One region of the Burkholderia sp. NRF60-BP8 genome, then DNA from elsewhere that is predicted to be linked to it. Evidence: riboswitches for the same ligand, from Rfam matches in the RefSeq annotation. Region 1 holds a riboswitch; each other region holds the start of a gene.
What was found. Region 1 has a riboswitch for cobalamin ahead of WS54_RS06775 (TonB-dependent receptor domain-containing protein). Riboswitches for the same ligand answer to the same signal wherever they lie in the genome.
Positions count from the first base shown of each region.

Region 2: linked by a shared signal. The riboswitch ahead of cobG (precorrin-3B synthase) and the one ahead of WS54_RS06775 (TonB-dependent receptor domain-containing protein) in region 1 are both predicted to bind cobalamin.
Region 3: linked by a shared signal. The riboswitch ahead of cobW (cobalamin biosynthesis protein CobW) and the one ahead of WS54_RS06775 (TonB-dependent receptor domain-containing protein) in region 1 are both predicted to bind cobalamin.

Region 1 is NZ_CP013372.1:1,464,718-1,471,555, forward strand. Features, by position in the region: gene WS54_RS06750 (isocitrate lyase) at 378-1,961, opposite strand; gene WS54_RS06755 (YbaK/prolyl-tRNA synthetase associated domain-containing protein) at 2,365-2,886, shown strand; gene WS54_RS06760 (helix-turn-helix transcriptional regulator) at 2,883-3,521, shown strand; gene WS54_RS06765 (threo-3-hydroxy-L-aspartate ammonia-lyase) at 3,588-4,562, shown strand; gene WS54_RS06770 (hypothetical protein) at 4,680-4,928, shown strand; cobalamin riboswitch at 5,131-5,323, shown strand; gene WS54_RS06775 (TonB-dependent receptor domain-containing protein) at 5,539-6,838, shown strand, end outside.
Region 2 is NZ_CP013373.1:1,781,027-1,787,864, reverse strand. Features, by position in the region: gene WS54_RS21645 (cobalt-precorrin-6A reductase) at 1-307, opposite strand, end outside; gene WS54_RS21640 (cobalt-precorrin-5B (C(1))-methyltransferase) at 304-1,392, opposite strand; gene WS54_RS21635 (bifunctional cobalt-precorrin-7 (C(5))-methyltransferase/cobalt-precorrin-6B (C(15))-methyltransferase) at 1,392-2,654, opposite strand; cobalamin riboswitch at 2,857-3,046, shown strand; gene cobG (precorrin-3B synthase) at 3,154-4,518, shown strand; gene WS54_RS21625 (precorrin-8X methylmutase) at 4,511-5,137, shown strand; gene WS54_RS21620 (precorrin-2 C(20)-methyltransferase) at 5,134-5,868, shown strand; gene cobJ (precorrin-3B C(17)-methyltransferase) at 5,865-6,838, shown strand, end outside.
Region 3 is NZ_CP013373.1:1,762,067-1,768,904, reverse strand. Features, by position in the region: gene cobN (cobaltochelatase subunit CobN) at 1-3,376, opposite strand, end outside; gene cobW (cobalamin biosynthesis protein CobW) at 3,383-4,462, opposite strand; cobalamin riboswitch at 4,792-5,056, opposite strand; gene WS54_RS21535 (TonB-dependent receptor) at 5,209-6,838, shown strand, end outside.

The sequences.
Region 1 (6,838 bases):
CAGGCAAACCCTGAATTAGGTTGCGCACACAAACATCCCGATCGAATGCCCCGATGCAGCCACTGCTCATAACGGTACGCGTGGCAATCCGTGTTAATACGCGCCCGGCGACGACGCGAATCGTCGAGGAGTACTTCCGGTTGCCGCGATGACGGTCCGCGTGAATTCTTCGCTGCGGTTGGCGACGATGAAAAATTCCAGCACGACGTTTGCCGAAACGATGGACAAGTTGAGGTCGCGTCGTCGATCTCGATTCGATCGACGGGGTGCCGACGAACCGGTACGTCGCGAAGACGTGCGCGGGTCACGCACTGGCGTGGGCAGACAAAAAAACGCCAGCCCCAAGGGCTGGCGTCGTGCTTCGGGTCGGACGACGATCAGAACTGGTTCATCGTGTTGTCCTTGCCCGCCGCCTTCAGCGCCGCTTCGCCGCTGAAGTATTCCTTGTGATCGTCACCGATGTCCGAACCGGACATGTTCTGGTGCTTCACGCAGGCGATGCCCTGACGGATTTCCTTGCGCTGCACGCCCGCCACGTAGCCGAGCATGCCCTGATCGCCGAAGTATTCCTTCGCGAGGTTGTCGGTCGACAGCGCAGCCGTGTGGTACGTCGGCAGCGTGATCAGGTGGTGGAAGATGCCTGCTTCACGCGATGCATCGGCCTGGAACGTCCGGATCTTCTCGTCGGCCAGCTTGGCCAGTTCGGTGTCGTCGTATTCGACGCTCATCAGTTGCGCACGGTCGTAAGCCGACACGTCCTTGCCTTCGGCCTTCATCGCGTCGTAGGCCTGCTGACGGAAATTCAGCGTCCAGTTGAACGACGGGCTGTTGTTGTACACCAGCTTCGCGTTCGGGATCACCTTGCGGATCTCGCTGACCATGCCGCCGATCTGCGCGATATGCGGCTTTTCGGTTTCGATCCACAGCAGGTCGGCGCCGTTCTGCAGCGACGTGATGCAGTCGAGCACGCAACGCGCTTCGCCCGTGCCGGCGCGGAACTGGAACAGGTTGCTCGGCAGGCGCTTCGGACGCAGCAGCTTGCCGTCGCGCTTGATGACGACGTCGCCGTTGCCCAGTTGGTCGGCCGACAGTTCTTCGCAATCGAGGAATGAGTTGTACTGGTCGCCCAGGTCGCCCGGCGCGTTGGTCACGGCGATCTGCTTGGTCAGGCCGGCGCCCAGCGAATCGGTACGCGCGACGATGATGCCGTCGTCCACGCCCAGTTCCAGGAACGCGTAGCGGATCGCGCGGATCTTCGCGAGGAAGTCCTCGTGCGGCACCGTGACCTTGCCGTCCTGGTGGCCGCACTGCTTCTCGTCCGACACCTGGTTTTCGATCTGGATGCAGCACGCGCCCGCTTCGATGAACTGCTTGGCCAGCAGGTAGGTCGCTTCCGCATTGCCGAAGCCGGCGTCGATGTCGGCGATGATCGGCACGACGTGCGTGACGTGGTTGTCGATCTTTTGCTGGATCGCGGCCTTGGCGGCCGGGTCCTTCGCGGCATCCAGCTCGCGGAACAGGCCGCCCAGCTCGCGGGCGTCGGCCTGGCGCAGGAACGTGTACAGCTCGCGGATCAGCGCGCTGACCGAGGTCTTTTCGTGCATCGACTGGTCCGGCAGCGGGCCGAACTCCGAGCGCAGCGCGGCGACCATCCAGCCCGACAGGTACAGGTAGCGGCGCTCGGTGCTGTTGAAGTGCTTCTTGATGGAGATCATCTTCTGCTGGCCGATGAAGCCGTGCCAGCAGCCCAGCGACTGCGTGTACTTGGACGGATCGGCATCGTACGCGGCCATGTCGGCGCGCATGATCTTCGCGGTGTACTTCGCGATGTCCAGGCCAGTCTTGAACTTGTTCTGGGCACGCATGCGGGCGGCATATTCGGGGTTGATGGCATTCCACGCGCTGCCGTGGTTTTCCTTCAAACCTGCCACTGCCTTGATGTCGTCTTGATATTGGGACATGTCTATCTCCTGGGAACGAAGCGCATTTGAGTAAAGGATTCAGCGTGCCCGCCGCGTGTGACGAAGCGAACTGCATGGACTCAATAGTAATCCTGCTTGGCGCGATTTCGACCAAGTCTTATATAAGACATAAGATATAAATTTTCGTTGTTTTTCAATGAGATAGCCAAGCGTTTTTGCGATGCAAAACACGGTTTCAAGCGGCGGTAAAACGCGGCGGCAGGAATCCGGCGCACTTCTCGCGATATGAAATGCCCTTTCGGTTGCTGAAGGACCGGCACGCTCCGACCAAGCCGGAACAGCAACGACCGTCAGGCTTTGTCACAGCCATGACAAAACGTCTATACTTGGACGATTATTTGATACGCGTGCGTCAGCGCGTCGGCCTGCGCCCCGGAGCGACATGAACGACTCTCCCGTTTTCGATACCCTTTGCGAACTGCTGAATACGTCCGGCGCGCGGTTCCGCGTGCTCGAGCATCCGGCGGAAGGCAAATCCGATGCGATCGCCGCGCTGCGCGGCACACGCCCCGAACAGGGCGCGAAGGCGATGCTCTGCACGTTCAAGGATGGCGGCGACACCGCCGCGCTCGCGGTGATTCCCGGCCACCTGAAGATCGACTTCCGCAAGGTCGCCGATGCGTTGGGCCGGCGCAAGGCGACGCTCGCGTCGCCCGACGTCGCAGCCGCCGTCACGCGCTGCGTGATGGGCGCCGTGCCGCCATTCGCGTTCGACCCGAGCGTGACGCTCGTCGTCGATCCGGCGCTGGTCGAGCGCAACGCCGAGATCGCGTTCAACGCGGGCCGCCTCGACCGCTCGGTGGTGCTCGACGCGGCCGACTACATCCGCATCGCGCGCCCGCTGCTGGCCGACATCACGCGGCCGGAAACGACGGACGCGCCCGCCTCCCGGGACCGCGCATGAGCACGAACCGCAAACCGCTGCAGTCGGAGCAGGCATCGCTGATCGAGCAGGTGCAGCGCATCGCCGAAGGGCTCGGCGAGATGTTCGCGCCGTTCACCGAAGTCGTCGTGCACGACCTGCGCACGCCGGAGCATGCGATCCTCGCGATCCACAACAACCTGTCCGGACGCGCGGTCGGCGATCCCGCGACCGAACTCGGCCTCGCCCGCATCGCCGACGACGATTTCCCGCAGGTGCTCGCGAATTACCCGAACCGCTTCGCCGACGGCCGCACCGCGAAAAGCACGTCGATCGGCATCAAGGATTCGACCGGGCGCTACGTGGCCGCGCTGTGCCTGAATGCCGACGTCACGCTGTTCCGCGGCTTCCAGGGCATGCTCAACCAGTTCTGCCGCACGGTCGGCGAAGCCGTCGTCGAAACGCTCGACCCGGCCAGCGCCGACGCGATCCGGCAGCGCATCGACGCATTCGCGACGCGCCTCGCGACCACGCCGCGCGAGCTGAAGACCGACCAGCGCCGCGCGCTGATGCAGACGCTGAAGGCCGACGGCTTCCTCGAGGTGCGCCGCGCGATGGAGATCGTGTCGCAGCATCTCGGCGTGTCGCGCGCCACCGTCTACAACGACGCGAAGTGACGCGCCGCGTCCGGCTTTCCCATTTCGAGTTTCCCGTTGACTGATCTTTTCGACCCTCGAGCGACCATGAACTCTCCGATTCTTCCCACGTACGACGACGTCGCCGCCGCCGCGGCCCGGCTCGAAGGCCACGCACACCGCACGCCGGTGATGACGTCGCGCACGGTCGACGACGCACTCGGTGCGCAGGTGTTCTTCAAGTGCGAGAACCTGCAGCGCATGGGCGCGTTCAAGTTCCGCGGCGCGTTCAACGCGCTGTCGCGCTTCAACGCGGAACAGCGGCGCCACGGCGTCGTCGCGTTCTCGTCGGGCAACCATGCGCAGGCGATCGCGCTGTCCGCGCGCATCCTCGGCATTCCGGCGACGATCGTGATGCCGCAGGACGCACCGGCCGCGAAAATGGCCGCGACGCGCGGCTACGGCGGCAACGTCGTGACCTACGACCGCTACACCGAGGATCGCGAGCAGATCGGGCGCGCGCTCGCGGAGAAGCACGGACTCACGCTGGTGCCGCCCTACGATCACCCGGACGTGATCGCCGGCCAGGGCACCGCGGCCAAGGAACTGTTCGACGAAGTCGGCCCGCTCGACGCGGTGTTCACGCCGCTCGGCGGCGGCGGACTGCTGTCGGGCACCGCGCTCGCCACGCGTGCGCTGTCGCCGCATGCGAAGCTGTACGGCGTCGAGCCCGAAGCCGGCAACGACGCCCAGCAATCGCTCCGGTCCGGCACGATCGTGCACATCGACACGCCGCGTACGATCGCCGACGGCGCGCAGACGCAGCATCTCGGCAACCTGACGTTTCCGATCCTGCGCCGCGACGTCGACGACATCCTGACCGCGACGGACGCGGAACTCGTCGACTGCATGCGCTTCTTCGCCACCCGTATGAAGATCGTCGTCGAGCCGACCGGCTGCCTGTCGTTCGCCGCCGTGCGGCGGATGAAGGATGCGCTGCAGGGCAAGCGCGTCGGCGTGGTGATCAGCGGCGGCAACGTCGATCTCGAGAACTTCTGCGCGCTGGTGTCGGCACCGGCCTGACCGTCTGCGCGCGCATGAAGATCTTGTCATGCGCGCGCAGCGCGGCCTTCACGTCGCGTTAAGTTTCGCCTCCTAGACTGATTAGGTCGTCCCGAAGTCAGTCATGCAGGAGTGGTCATGAATACGCACGCGTTCGTCGCCGCCGCCCTGGCGGCCGTTTCCCTGTCGGCGTTCGCTCAACCGGGCGTGACGACATCCGTTTTTTCCGCCGCGTCGCCTCACCCCGCGGTCGGGCACGCGATGCACCGTTCGTCCGCCGCATTGCCGCCCGCCGGCTTCGTGCTCGCGAAGATCGATCAGAACAATACGCCGCCCAACCGCGGCGGCGACCCGGGCGGCCGCGCACATGCCGGCACGCATATGTAACGACACGCGCCCGACCGTCGACATTCGGCGCGACGGCAGCCGGCTCCGGCGCGACGGCATGCGGTCGAACCCGGCCGTTTCTTCAGACCTGAAACGCGCTCCGGGCACGTCGAACGAAAGGATCCGGAAAGCCGACGCCGATCGATGACGTTTTTTCGCATCCGCGCGCAGACGAACGATTGACGTGCCTACATGCACGCCATTACCCTTGCGCGCTGATGGTTCCCAGGGATGGGATCAAAAGGGAACGCAGGCGAGGCAACGCCTCGAATCTGCGGCTGCCCCCGCAACTGTGAGCGGCGAATCCGTGCCACCGCGTGCCACTGGGAAACCGGGAAGGCCTGCACGGATGGCGACCCGCGAGCCAGGAGACCTGCCATCGACCCGAGGTCCAGCAGCCGCACCGGGCGGGGTGTCCCGATGTGCAAGCACCGCCGTTGGCGGCCGCCCGTTGCATGGACGACCCGACCTCAGGATCCGTCAGATGTCCATCGTTCCCGAATCCGCTTCCCGGCCGGAAGCGTCGCACCGACACGCCGTCGGCATGCGCCCCCCGTCCGCCTTGCGCTCACGATCGCCGTACCCGCTTCACGCTTTGTCCCGCCGCCTCATGACCATTCGTCACCTGCTCGCCACGTCCGTCGCCACCGCGCTGTTGTCCCCGCTCGCCCACGCGGCCGGCGACACGGCGCCTGCACGGCCCGCCGCGCCCGCCGACGGCACGGACCTGCCGACGATCAGCGTGACCGACACGCGGCACCTGCCCGAATCGTTCGACCGGCGCTATGCGTCGACGCAGGTGCTCACGCGCGAGGATCTCGACCGGCTGTCGCCGACCGACCCGAGCATCACGCAGGCGCTCGCGACGCTGCCGGGCGTGACCGTCGCGCAGAACGGCGGGCCCGGCTCGTCCGCGTCGGTCAGCATTCGCGGCGCGTCGGCGAGCCAGGTCGCCGTGTTCATCGACGGCATCCGGATCGGCTCGCCGACCACCGGCATCGCGCCGTGGGCCGACCTGCCGACCGAAGCGTTCGAGCGCGTCGAAGTGATCTCCGGCCCGGCCGCCGCATCGTTCGGCAACAACGCGATGGGCGGCGTCGTGCAGTTGTTCACGCGCCGCGCCGCCAACCAGCCGAACCAGACCACCGTGTCGTTCGGCGGCGGCTCGAACAAGACGTTCGACACGCAGTTCCGCACGTCGGGCACGGTGCCGTCGACGGGGCCGCTCGCCGCGCTCGGCGGGCTCACCTATTCGCTCGGGCTGCACGACTACAACACGGCCGGCATCGACGCGACGCGGCCGTTCTTCTACGGCCACGAAGACGGCCGCAATCCGTATCACGCGCAGGATCTCGATGCGCGGCTCGGCTATGCGCGCGACAACTGGTCGATCTCGACGTTCGCGCTGTATCACCGCTCCGATCTGTCCTACGACAACAGCGGCTACGCGAATCGCGAGCTGGACCATCAGTTGACGACCGGCGTTGCGTTCCATCTCGACATCACGCCCGATACGCAGTTCGACCAGTCGCTCGGTTATGCGAACGATCGCCAGTTCATCCATGCGGACAACCCGGCTCTCGCGACGGACCAGATCAACTCGCAGCGGATCAGCACGTCGACGTCGCTGACCCATCAGGAGCACGGGTTTCACCTGTTCGGCCTGCCGCTGTCGGGCGAATCGAAGCTCGCCTACGACTTCACGCGCGAACAGGCGTTCCTGCCGGTCGACATTCCCGGCGGCGTGCCGACGCGCAACGACTCCGCGTTTTCGCTGCACCAGTCGGCGACGCTCGGCAGCGTGACGATGTTCGTCGCCGGCCGTCACGAGATCATCGCCGGGCAAGCCGTGAACACCGGCAACGCCGCGCTGTCGTGGGCGATCACACCGGTCTATACGGCGCGCGTAT
Region 2 (6,838 bases), on a different replicon from region 1:
GCGGCGTCCACGGCGCGCGGCGCAGCGCCCAGAGCGGCACGCCCGCGTCGCGCGTCGCCGCCGCGGCGTTCGCGCTGATTTGCGCGGCATACGGATGCGTCGCGTCGATCACGAGGCCGATGCCGGCGTCGCGAAGATACGCGGCGAGCCCGGCTGCGCCGCCGAAACCGCCGACGCGCACGTCGCAGCGCAGATCGTCGGGCGTCTTGCCGAGGCCGGCGAGACTATAAACATGATGCGGGCCGAGCGCACGCGCGATTTTCAGCGCATCGCCGGTGCCGCCGAGCAGCAGAATGCGCGGGCTCATCGCGCCTCCCCGACGAAGCGGCCCTGCCGGTCGATCGCGAACATCTCGACCGCGACCGACGGCGGCACGATGTCGCGCGCCACCTGCAACGCATGGGCGCAAACGAGATCGCCGAGCGGCACGCCATCGGTTTGCGCGAGTTTCAACGCTTCCTGGCTCGTGTTCGCGGCGCGCATCGCGGCCTGCAGCGCATCGCTCGCGCCGGCTTCGGCCGCCCATTGCGCGAGCAGCGGCAGATCGATGCTCGAATGGCGACTGTGCAGGTCGAGATGGCCGGCCGCGAGCTTGCTCAGCTTGCCGAAGCCGCCGCACATCGACAGACGCGCGACCGGCGCGCGCCGCAGGTGCTTGAGCACCGCGCCCGCGAAGTCGCCCATCTCGATCAGCGCCATGTCGGGCAGACGGTAGTGCGCGCGCATCGCGTCCTCGCTCGCGTTGCCGGTGCAGGCGGCGATGTGCGCGATGCCGTTCGCTCGCGCGACGTCGATGCCCTGATGGATCGACGCGATATAGGCCGAACACGAGAACGGCCGCACGATGCCGGTCGTGCCGAGGATCGACAGCCCGCCGACGATGCCCAGGCGCGGGTTCATCGTCTTCAGCGCGAGCGCCTCGCCGCCGTCGACGCCGATCGTCACGTCGAAGCCGCCCGCGTAGCCGTGCTCGGCGGCGAGCGCTTCCAGGTGCGTGGTCATCATCCGGCGCGGCACCGGGTTGATCGCCGGCTCGCCGACCGGCAGCGTGAGCCCCGCCCGCGTGACCGTGCCGACGCCCGGCCCCGCATGAAAGCGCACGCCGGACGCCGCCGCGAGCGCGACGCGCGCGAAGATCAGCGCGCCGTGCGTGACGTCCGGATCGTCGCCGGCATCCTTGATCGTGCCGGCTTCGGCGCCGTCGGCCGTGGCGCGGCAGAATTCGAGCCGCATCATCACGCGCTGGCCCTTCGGCAGCACGATCTCGACCGCGTCGTCCGCGTGGCCCGCGAGCAGCAGTCGCGCGGCCGCGAGCGACGTCGCGGTCGCGCAACTGCCGGTCGTGTAGCCGAAGCGCAGCGGCGCGGGCTGTTCGGGCGTTTCGTCGCGCATCACGCGTCCGTTGCGTTCGACGGATTCGACGGGGTCGACGAGCCGGCCGTATCGGCCGCGTCGGGCTTGCGCACGTCGTACAGCGTGACCGGCAGCGGTTGTCGCCACGTGTCGAAGCGGCCGAGCGGTTCGGCATGCGCGAGCGACACGCGCGTGAGCGTGCCGCCGTGCACGTCGCGCCACGCGGCGAGCGCCATCTCGCCCTGCAGCGTGACCGCGTTCGCGACGAGCCGCCCGCCGGGTTTCAGCGACGCCCAGCACGCGTCGAGCACGCCGGGCGCCGTCGCGCCGCCGCCGATGAAGATCGCGTCGGGCGCGGCGAGCCCCGCGAGCGCAGCGGGCGCACGGCCCGCGACGAGTTGCAGGCCCGGCACGCCGAGCGTCTCGCGGTTGTGTTCGATGAAGCGCTGCCGCTCCGCATGCCCTTCGATCGCGATCGCCTGGCACGATGGATGCGCGCGCATCCATTCGATGCCGATCGAGCCGCTGCCGGCGCCGACGTCCCACAGCAGTTCGCCGGGCGCGGGCGCGAGTCGCCCGAGCGTCATCGCGCGCAGGTCGCGCTTGGTGAGCTGGCCGTCGTGACGGTACGCGTCGTCGGGCAGGCCGGGCGTGAGCGCGCGGCGCGGTGCGTCGGGGCCCGCCTGACAGTCGAGCGCGACGAGATTGAGCGCGGCGGCTTCGTCGACGTTCCAGTCTTGCGCGAGGCCATCGATCCGTCGCTCGAGCGGGCCGCCGAGGTGTTCGAACACGCTGACGCGCGTCGGCCCGAAACCGCGGGCGGCGAGTTCGGCCGCGACGGCGGCCGGCGTGCGGCCGTCGGCGCTCAGCACGAACAGGCGCCGGCCCGGCAGCAGATGGCGCGCCAGCGTCGCGAGCGGCCGCCCGACGAGCGAGACCGCGCCCACGTCCTGCAGCGCCCAGCCGAGGCGCGCGGCCGCGAGCGACAGCGACGACGGCGCGGGCAGCACGCGCCATTCGTCGGGAGAAAGCACACGGGCGAGCGTCGCGCCGACGCCGAACAGCATCGGGTCGCCGCTCGCGAGCACGCACACGGGCGCGCCGCGGCGTGCGAGCAGCCCCGACAGGTCGAACGGCGACGGCCATGCTTCGCGCGTCGCGCGCAGCCGTGCGGGCAGCATGTCGAGATGCCGTTTCGCGCCGACCACGCGCGTCGCGTCGAGCAGCGCGCGCCGCGCGTGGCGTCCGAGCCCCGCGTAACCGTCGTCGCCGATGCCCACTACCGTCAGCCACGCCGTCATCCACCCTTCCCCATCGTTCGATTTCATCGTGTCGCCGCGCGGCCCCGAAAGCGCCGATGCGGCCGTCCGCATGGCGAAAAACGGCATGGTACCGTGTTCCACTCCGCGTTTCATCCGGCCGCCCGCTCGCCCCCGGGCATTGCCTGCGCCGCCCGCCGCGAACGGCCAGCCGGTCGCGAATCGCGGCCGAAATCGGGTATCCTACGGCCGTTCGTTCGCCGGTGCCCTTCGGGGCCGAAGAGGGAACACAGGGCGCACCGCGCGCCGCTGTGGCTGCCCCCGCAACTGTAGACAGCGAGCCGATCCCCCCTCATGCCACTGGTTTCACCGGGAAGGCCGGGAGCCGGCGCCGACCTGTCAGCCAGGAGACCTGCCGGCCAGAAAGTGCGTGCGTGCCAGTCGGCGTCGGGCGGGGTGTACCGATGCGTTGGCCGCGGCGCCACACTGTTGCGCTATCCCGTTGAGTTCCGTTCCCGATTCGATTCCTGCGTCGTCCGTCGTGCGCCCGTCGGCCTGCCCGGGGCTCGTGCGCGTGGTCGCGGCCGCCGACGGCGGGCTGTGCCGGATCAAGCTGCCGGGCGGCCGGCTCGACGCGCGCCAGGCGCGCGCGATCGCCGCCGCCGCGCGCCTGTACGGCTCCGGCGCGATCGATGCGACCAATCGCGCGAATCTCCAGCTGCGCGGCATTCGCGACGGCGCGGCCGATGCGCTGGCGCGCGCGTTGCTCGATGCGGGGCTCGGCCCGCGCGCAAGCGCCGACGACGCCACCATCGTCAATGCGGCCGCGCTCGCGGCGAGCGACGACGTCCGCAACGTGATGTTGAGCCCGCTCGCCGGGCACGACCCCGCCGCACTCGTCGATAGTTACGCGCTCGCCGTGCCGCTGCTCGACATGCTCGCGAGCGAGCCGCGTCGCGGCGAATTGTCGCCGAAATTCTCGATTCAGCTCGACGGCGGCGAAACGGTCGCGGCGCTCGATCATCAGCACGACATCTGGCTGGCCGCGTGGCGCCGCGGCGACGGCGCGGTACGCCTGGCGGCGGGGCTGGCCGGCTGTCCGCCGGTGGCGCACGGCGATCGGCCCGCTTCGGTCGACGTGTCCGTCGATCAGGGCGTGGCACTGGTTCGCGCGCTGCTGCTCGCGTTCCTCGATCTCGCGCCGGCCGACGTCACGCGGATGCGCGCATTGCTTGCGACGTGCGGCGAGCCCACGCTGCTCGCGCGCGCGCAACACTACCTGCCCTTCCCGCTCGCGGCCGATCCGGCGCTTGCCGGCTGGCGGCGCACGCGCGTCGACCCAGCGCTGCGTTTCGGCGCCCGCCCGTCGCGCGACACGGCGCGTTGCAGCGTCGGCGCGCAATTCGCGCTCGGGCGGCTCGACGCGACGCAACTGGAGCGGCTCGCCGTACTGGCCGAAGCCGACGGCGACGGCACGCTGTCGATGACGCCGTGGCAAGGCGTGTTCGTGCACGGCGTGCCGAACGAGCGCGCGGCTGCGATGCGCGACGCACTCGCGTCGCTCGGCCTCGTGTGCGCGTCGTCCGACCCGCTGGCCGCGCTCGTCGCCTGCACCGGCAGCACGGGCTGCGCGAAAGCGCGCGCCGACACGAAACACGACGCGCGCGCACTCGCCGCGCGCGTCGGCCATCCGCTCGACGTGCATCTGACCGGTTGCGAGCGCCACTGCGCGCTGCCGCACCCGGCCACCCATACGCTCGTCGCGGTGGCGCCCGCGCATTACGACCTTTACCGGCGCGACGCGGCCGCGGGCTTCGGCGCCCCACTCGCGCGCCATCTGACGATTGATCAGGCCGCGGTCCGACTCATGGACGCGCGGCACAGCCAGGACACCACCGATGCTTGACTACATTCGCGACGGGCAGGAAATCTACCGCCAGTCGTTCGCGACGATCCGCGCCGAGGCCGACCTGTCGCGGGTTCCGCCCGATCTCGAGAAACTCGCGGTGCGCGTGATCCACGCGTGCGGGATGGTCGACGTCGTGTACGACCTGCGCTTCTCGGCCGGTGCCGGTGCGGCCGGCCGCGCGGCGCTCGCGGCCGGCGCGCCGATCCTGTGCGACGCGAGGATGGTCGCCGAAGGCATCACGCGCGCGCGGCTGCCGGCGGCCAATCGCGTGATCTGCACGCTCGGCGAGCCGGAGGTGCCCGACCTCGCACGGCACCTCGGCAACACGCGTTCGGCCGCCGCGCTCGAACTGTGGCGCCCGCATCTCGCGGGCAGCGTCGTCGCGATCGGCAACGCGCCGACCGCGCTGTTCCACCTGCTCGACATGATCGACGCCGGCGCGCCACGCCCCGCGCTGATCCTCGGTTTCCCGGTCGGCTTCATCGGCGCGGCCGAATCGAAGGCGATGCTCGATGCCGACAGCCGCGGCGTGCCGTACGTCGCGCTGCTCGGCCGGCGCGGCGGCAGCGCGATGGCCGCTGCCGCGGTCAATGCGCTGGCGACGGAGGTCGAATGACGCGCGCGCACGGACGGCTGTTCGGGGTCGGCGTCGGCCCCGGCGATCCCGAACTGATGACGATCAAGGCGCTGCGCGTGCTGCAGGCGGCGCCCGTGGTCGCGTATTTCGTCGCGAAAGGCAAGAAAGGCAATGCGTACGGCATCGTCGAAGCGCACCTGCTCGACGGGCAGACGCAATTGCCGCTCGTCTATCCGGTGACGACCGAGGCGCTGCCGCCGCCGCTGTGCTACGAGACGGTGATCGCCGATTTCTACGACACCGCGGCCGAGATCGTCGCGGCGCACCTCGATGCGGGCCGCGACGTCGCGGTGATCTGCGAGGGCGACCCGTTCTTCTACGGCTCGTACATGTACCTGCACGACCGCCTCGCGCCGTGTTACGACACCGAGGTGATCCCCGGCGTGTGCGCGATGCTCGGCGGCACGGCGGTGCTCGGCCAGCCGCTCGTCTATCGCAACCAGAGCCTGTCGGTGCTGTCGGGCGTGCTGCCCGAGCACGAGCTGCGCGAGCGGCTCGCGCGCGCCGATGCGGCGGTCGTGATGAAGCTCGGCCGCAACTTCGACAAGGTGCGGCGCGTGCTCGACGAACTCGGGCTCGCGAAGCGCGCGCTGTACGTCGAGCGCGCGACGATGGCGAACCAGCGCATCGTGCCGCTCGACGAGGTCGATCCGATGGCGTCGCCGTATTTCTCGCTGCTCGTCGTGCCGGGGGAAAAATGGCAAGGATGACGACGGCGCCCGCGATCGTGATTCTCGGCGCGAGCGCGCTCGATACCGCGCAACGCATCCAGATGCGTTACCCGGGCGCCCGTGTGCACGGGCTCGCGTCGCGCGTCGACGCCGACGTGCCGTTCGACGAACTCGGCACGCACCTGCGCGAACTGTATGCGCGCGGCTTGCCGATCGTCGCGCTGTGCGCGGCCGGCATCGTGATCCGCTGCCTCGCGCCCGCGCTCGCCGACAAGGGCGTCGAGCCGCCGGTGCTCGCGGTCGCGGAAGACGGTTCGGCCGTCGTGCCGCTGCTCGGCGGGCTGACGGGCGTCAACGCGATCGCGCGCGAAATCGCCGAATGCGTCGGCGTCGCGCCCGCGATCACGACGAGCGGCGAACTGCGCTTCGGCGCGTGCGTGCTCAATCCGCCCGAAGGCTATGCGCTCGCCGATCTCGCGCAGGGCAAGCGCTTCGTGTCCGACCTGCTCGCGGGCGCGTCGACGCGCGTCGACGGCGCCGCGCCGTGGCTCGACGACGTCGCGCTGCCCCGTGATGCCGCAGCCGCGCACGCGATTCGCGTGACGCCCGACGCGTGGCGTGGCGCGCGCGACGAACTCGTGATTCATCCGCGCAGCGTGGTGGTCGGCGTCGCCGCTCATGCCGTGCATGCCGACGAAGCGCTGGCCGCGCGCGTCGCAGCCACGCTCGACGAACAGGGTCTCGCCCGGCTGGCGCTCGCGGCCATCGTCGCGCCCGCATCGGCGATCGGCGACGCCGCACTGGAAGCAGCGGCGAGCACGCTCGACGTGCCGCTGCGCTTCGTCGATAGCGACAGCGACCGCGATACGCCCGCCGACGCCGCCACGCTGCTCGCTCGCGCATTGCGCGTTCCCCACACGCTGCGTGAAGAATCGAACGGCCTCGCGTGCGCGGTCGCGTCGCATCCGGTCGATCCCGCGACGCTCGGCCGCGCGCGCGGCCGCCTGAC
Region 3 (6,838 bases), on a different replicon from region 1:
GGTGCCGCACCGCCGCCGTCATCCCGCCCTGGAACTGGTAGTAGTCGTTCGAATCGAGGATGTCGTGCTCGCGACTGTCCTGGTTCTGCACGACGACGTCGATCGTCGCCAGCCGTTCTCCGAACACTTCGGCCGCCGCGTCGCCCGCGCTGTTCTGCGCGTACGCGTGGCCGCCCCATCGGCGGTAGGCGTCCGCGAGATCGGCGTCGGTCTGCCAGCGGCGCTGGTCGATCAGGTCCTGCAGGCCCGCGCCGTAGCTGCCCGGCCGCGCGCCGAACACGCGCCAGCCGGCGCGGCGCCGCGCTTCGTCGGGCGCCACGCCCTGCGCGATCCATGCCGCGCGTTCGCGCTCGATGCGCGCGCGGATCGGGTTCAGCGCCTCGGGCTCGTCGAGCGCGGCGACGGCCTGCACGGCCGCGTCGAACAGGTGCATCAGGTTCGGGAACGCGTCGCGGAAGAAACCCGACACGCGCAGCGTCACGTCGATGCGCGGCCGGTCGAAGATCTCGATCGGCAGGATCTCGAAGTCGGTCACGCGGTGGCTGCCGTGCGCCCATTTCGGCCGCACGCCGATCAGCGCGAATGCCTGCGCGATGTCGTCGCCGCCGGTGCGCATCGTGGCCGTCCCCCACACCGACAGCCCGATCGCGCGCGGATAGTCGCCGTGATCCTGCAGATGGCGCTCGATCAATTGCTGCGCGGATTTCAGGCCGAGCGACCACGCGGCCTGCGTCGGCACCGCGCGCGTATCGACCGAGTAGAAGTTGCGGCCGGTCGGCAGCACGTCGGGACGGCCACGCGACGGCGAGCCGCTCGGCCCCGGCGGCACGAAACGGCCGTCGAGCCCGCGCAGCAGCTGACGCATTTCCTCGCCGCCGCAGGCGTCGAGCGCGGGCAACAGCATCGTGCGCACGCGTTCGATCACCGCGAGCGTATGCGGCCATGCGCCGGGCGGCGGAATCGCGATGCCGGGATCCTCGACGGATTCGGTTCTGCACACGGTGTCGAGCCAATGCTGCGCAAGCCGTTCGAGCCGCTCGCGCGTATCGCCCGCATGACGCCACGGCGACGCGTCGAGCGCCTGCAGGACGGTCGGCCGCGGCCCCGTCCACGGCGCGGCCCAGTCGGCCGCGAGCGGATCGAAAGCGTCGCCGAGCGCGAGATCGCGCGCGAGCGCGCCGATCAGCCCGGCCCGTTCGCCCTTGCCGTCGCCGACCGGAAAGCGCGCGAGCGCGAGCAGCGTGTCGCGCCGCTGGCGCTCGAGCGGCGACGCGCCGAACACGTGCAGCCCGTCGCGAATCTGCGCTTCCTTCAACTCGCACAGCCATGCGTCGACCCGCGTGAGCAGTGCATCCTCGTCACCCGCGTCGCGCGGCGGCGACACGCTCAGTTCGTCGTGCAGCCGATGCTCGGCGATCGTCGCGAGAATCGTCTTGCGCAACAGCTTCGCGCGCCGCGCATCGACCATCAACGCTTCGTAGTATTCGTCGACCTGCCGTTCGAGATCCTGCAGCGGGCCGTAGTTTTCCGCGCGCGTGAGCGGCGGCATCAGGTGATCGACGATCACCGCCTGTGCGCGCCGCTTCGCCTGGCTGCCCTCGCCCGGATCGTTGACGATGAACGGATACAGGTGCGGCAGCGGCCCGAGCGTCAGGTCGGGCCAGCACGCGTCGGACAGCGCGACGCTCTTGCCCGGCAGCCATTCGAGATTGCCGTGCTTGCCGAGATGGATGACCGCGTCGACGCGATACGCATCGCGCAGCCAGAAATAGAACGCGAGATACGCATGCGGCGGCACGAGCTCCGCATCGTGATAGCTCGCGTAGTCGTTCTCGTCGCGCGAGCGCGACGGCTGGATGCCGACGAATACGTTGCCCGCGCGCCAGCCGGCGATCGTGAAACGCCCTTGCCGCAGCGTCGGGTCGGCTTCAGGCGGCCCCCAGCGCGCGTTCAGCGCGTCGCGCACGGCCGCCGGCAGCCGCGCGAAATGCGCGACGTAGTCGGCCAGCGGGAAGCTCTGGAACGCCGGTCGCAGCGCGTGCACGGCCGCGTCGTTGGTCACGCCTTCGGTGAGCCGCGCGATCAGCGCGTCGCCGTCGGCCGGCAGGTCGGCCACCGTATAGCCCGCGTCGCGCAACGCCGCGAGCACGCGCAGCGCGGAGGCCGGTGTGTCGAGCCCGACGCCGTTGCCGATGCGCCCTTCGCTTTGCGGATAGTTCGCGAGAATCAGCGCGATGCGCTTGTCGCCATTGTCCAGCGTGCGCAGCCGGCACCAGCCGCGTGCGAGCGCCGCGACGAACGCGATCCGCTCGGCATCCGGCTGGTAGCGCACGACGTCGACCTCGGTATGCGGGCAGCGATACGCGAGCCCCTTGAAGCTCACCGCGCGCGTGACGATGCGCCCGTCGACTTCGGGCAGCGCGATATGCATCGCGATGTCGCGTGCGTGCAGGCCCTGGTTGTCGGCCACCCACGCGTCGCGATTGCCGCCGGACAGGATCACCTGCAGCACCGGCGCGTCGCCGGCGAGCACGTCGTGCCCGGGGCTGTCGATCGCGCCGGCCGCGAACGCGGTGGTATTCAGCACGAGCGCGACGTCGTGCGTGTCGCAGAGTTGCGTGATGACCTCGCGGCTCACCGCGTCCTTCAGCGACGTCACCGCGATCGGCAGCGGATTCAGCCCTTGGTCGATCAGTGCGTCGGCCAGCGCGTCGAACACCGCCGTGTTCGCGGCCTGCCAGTGCGCGCGATAGAACAGGATCGCGACGACCGGCGCGCCGGGCGTCCAGCGCGGCCGCCAGTCGTCGACGCTCGCGCGGTCGCGCGCCGGGTGATACAGCGCGGCGGCGGGCAGCGGCCGCGGCGGTTCGGGTTCGTCGCCGAAGCCGAACGTGTGAAACGCGATGCTGCGCAGCAGCGCGTCGGCGTTGTGCACGCCGCCTTCGCGCAGGTAGCGCCACCACAGCCGGCATAGCTCGGCCCCGACCGTGCTCTTCGCGACGAGGTTCGGGTCCTCCTGCAGGTCGCCCGAGAACATCGCGAGCCGTTGCCCGCGCTTCGACGCGAGCGACACGGCCTGCTCGATCCCGTACGGCCAGTACGCTTCGCCGCCGAGATGATCGATCACGACCGTCTTCGCGTGACGCAGCACGTCGTCGACGTAGAAATCGACCGACGCCGGCTGCCGCAGGAACGTGACGTTCGCGAGCCGCACGCTCGGGAACCCGGCCGGCAAGTGCGGCACGACGCTCGCGAGCAACGACAGCGTCGTGTCGGCCGAACTCAGGATGACGATGTCGGCCGGCTGCTGGTCGATCCGGACGACGCCCTGCGTATCGTCGACGAAGCCGCCCGGCGTGGTGCGCAGCAGATGCATCGTGCGTTACGCCTGTTGCGGCTCGGCCGCGCACGCGGCGTCGAACGCGCGTTGCAGCGCGGCTGCGTCGAGATCCTCGCCGATCAGCACGAAGCGGCTCGCGCGCGTTTCGCCGTCCTGCCAGCGGCGGTCGAAATAGCTGTCGAAGCGGCGGCCGACGCCCTGGATCACGAGCCTCATCGGCGCGCCGGGCAGCGCGGCGAAGCCTTTCGCGCGATAGATCGTGTGCGCTTCGACCACGCGCTGCAGCGCGGCGATCGTCGCTTCGCGCGTGCCGGCGTCGCCCGACACCACCACCGAATCGAAATCGTCGTGATGGTGATCGTGATCGCCGTCGTCGGCCGCACCGTGATGGTCGTGACGCAGGTGGATCGTGTCCTCCGATGCCGACTCCAACCCGAGCAGCATCGCGAGGTCGAGCTCGCCGCGCGTCGCGCGCACGATCTTCACCTGCGGTGGGATCTCGTCGCGGATCGCGGTTTCGATCCGCGCGAACTCGGCGTCGCCGACCAGGTCGGCCTTGTTCACGATCACGAGATCGGCGGACGACAGCTGATCGGCGAACAGTTCGTGCAGCGGCGATTCGTGGTCGAGATTCGGATCGGCGCGGCGCTGCGCGTCGACGGCCTGCGGGTTTTCCGCGAACTGGCCGCTCGCGGCGGCCGGCCCGTCGACGACGGTCACGACCGCGTCGACCGTGAAGCTGTTGCGGATCGTCGGCCAGTTGAACGCCTGCACGAGCGGCTTCGGCAGCGCGAGACCCGACGTCTCGATCAGCACGTGATCGATGTCCGCGCGGCGCTCGACGAGCGCTTCCATCACCGGATAGAACTCTTCCTGCACGGTGCAGCACAGGCAGCCGTTCGCGAGTTCGTACAACTGGCCCGATGCCTCGCCCTGAGCATCGTCGCAGCCGATGCCGCAGCCCTTGAGGATTTCGCCGTCGATGCCGAGCTCGCCGAATTCGTTGACGATCACCGCGATGCGGCGGCCTTCGGCGTGCTGCAGGATATGGCGCATCAGCGTCGTCTTGCCGCTGCCGAGAAAGCCCGTGACGATCGTGACGGGAAGCTTGCGTAGGGTCATGGTAGGTCCTGTGACGGGAATGGAATCAGGCCGGGGGCGTCGCGTCGGTGGCGGCGCGGCCATTCACGGGACGGGACGCGGGAAGATCGCCGCGCGGTCCGGCCGGACAGCCGCAGGACGGGCGGAACAACGAATCGGGCATGGTGCTTCCTTGCGAACGGTCGACATCGTGAATGTCAACACGGCTGCCGCCGGCCCCGCCCCGCGCCGCCTGCCGTTCGCCACGGCGGCCACTCGCGTGCGCGCGGCGGCAGATGGACGAAGGAAGCGTCGAACACCGGGCGTCGGGCCTGCTGCGGCCGTGGACGATGCGCCGCCTCCCCGCGGCGCTGAACCCCAACGTTTAGGCCGGTATCCGGGCTGACGAACACGCCGCTTCGCCTTCCCGGATACGCGCGGCATCCAGTGGCGGTCGTCCGCATGCGCGGGGCATGCGGCGAAGCGGCGCTGCATCGCGCTGCGCGCGACACGTTCGCTTACCGTTGCGGGGGCAGCACAGGTTGGCTCGACTGCGGCGCAGGCAGGCTTCCTGTTTCCCGTTTAACTGCGTGCGCCGGAGCGGCGCGCGCGAGCACCAAAACGCGTGCGAGTGTAGGCGGCGGTGCGGGGAGCGTCAAGGCGAGCGGTCGGCGGCAAACGCGAATGATTGTCGTTTTCAACTTCGTAAGATAAACTTCGCCCGATAACGAAGCCAACCATCACGCAACGGCCATGTGAGGCAATCACTCAGTCATCCTTAAATTTCCATGTCGAAACGACAGATATCCGGGCGGCGGTTTCCTGTGCTGGCCCTGTCGCTGTGCTCGATCGCCTGCGTTGCTCCCTGCCCTGCCCCGGCGGCCGAGTTCGACGACGAGCTGCCCGCGCTCGAGGTGCGCAGCCGACGCCATCCGAACGATCCGCGCGCCGAAAGCGTGAGCACGGCGACCCGCACCGCGAGCGATCCGCGCGACGTACCGCAAACCATCGACAGCGTCCCGGTCGAGGAAACGCTGTCCTATGGCGGCCGCACGCTTGCCGACGCGCTGGCCGGCGTGCCGGGTGTTTCCAATACGTCGGATACGCGCTTCGATGCGTTCCGCATCCGCGGCTTTTCCGCCGCGGGCGACCTGCTGCTCGACGGCATGCGAGACGACGCGCAATACGTGCGCAGTCTCGGCAATATCGAACGCGTCGAAGTGCTGAAGGGACCGGCCGCGGCGCTGTACGGGCGCGGCAGCGGCGGCGGCGTCATCAACCGGATCACCAAGCAGCCGTTGCCGGAAAACTTCGGACATGTGTCGGCGGCGACCGGAAGTTACGGACGGCTCGGCGCATCGGTCGATCTCAACCGGATGCTGTCGAGCGCATGGAGCATGCGGCTCAATGCGGGCCGCGAACACGCAGGCAGCTTCCGCGACCACGTCGACGGCACGCGCCAGTACGTCGCGCCGTCGATCAAATGGCAGGACGCACGGCGAAGCTGGCTGCTGCAGTTCGAATACGACACGTACCAACGCGTGCCCGATCGCGGCATGCCGGCGCCGGTCGCCGCGATCGACGCGGCCGGCAGGCCGATCGCGTTCTCGCTGCCGTCCGCGCCGCGCGCGACCTTCTTCGGCGCGGCGGACCGCGACACCGTCCGCGACAAGAACATGAACGGGCGCTCGGTCGTCACGTACGTGCTCGACGGCGACTGGACACTGCGCCATACACTGGGCGTGCTGGATTTGCACAGCACCTTCGACAATACCTACGTCACGCAAAGCTACGTCACGAAGCCGCGCGACTACCGGCGCGTGCAACGTGCGCGCTATCTGCAGGACATGACGCATCTCAACGTGCAGACCGGCGTCGAATTGAGCGGCAAAGTCGCGACCGGGCCCGGCTTGCATCACCTGCTGTTCGGCATCGAATACGGCTGGCAGAAACGCAGCCCGACGCTCTGGCAGGCCGATGCGGCGCCGGTCCCGATCACCGGACCGGATCGTCTCGCGCCGGCCGGCGCGGCGCCGCGCCCGTATGCGATGAACCGCCATCGCGTCAGCGACTACGCGATCTTCGCGCAGGATCGCATCGACCTCGGGCGAGCGTGGAAACTGCTCGGCGGCCTGCGCGCGGAACGCTTCGACGTCGATTCGACCAACGCGCTGAACGGGCTGCATGCGCGGCGCACGACGACGGCATGGAGCCCGCGGCTCGGCGTCGTGTGGTCGCCGGTTGGCGCGCACAGCGTGTATGCGTCGTACAGCAAGAGCTTCGCGCCGGTCGGCGGCGACCTGATCGGCATCACGCCGGACGCGCGCGGCAACGCCAACGATCTCGGCCCGCAATACAACCGCCAGTACGAGATCGGCGTGAAAAGCGACTGGCGCGATGGCGCACTGAGCACGACGC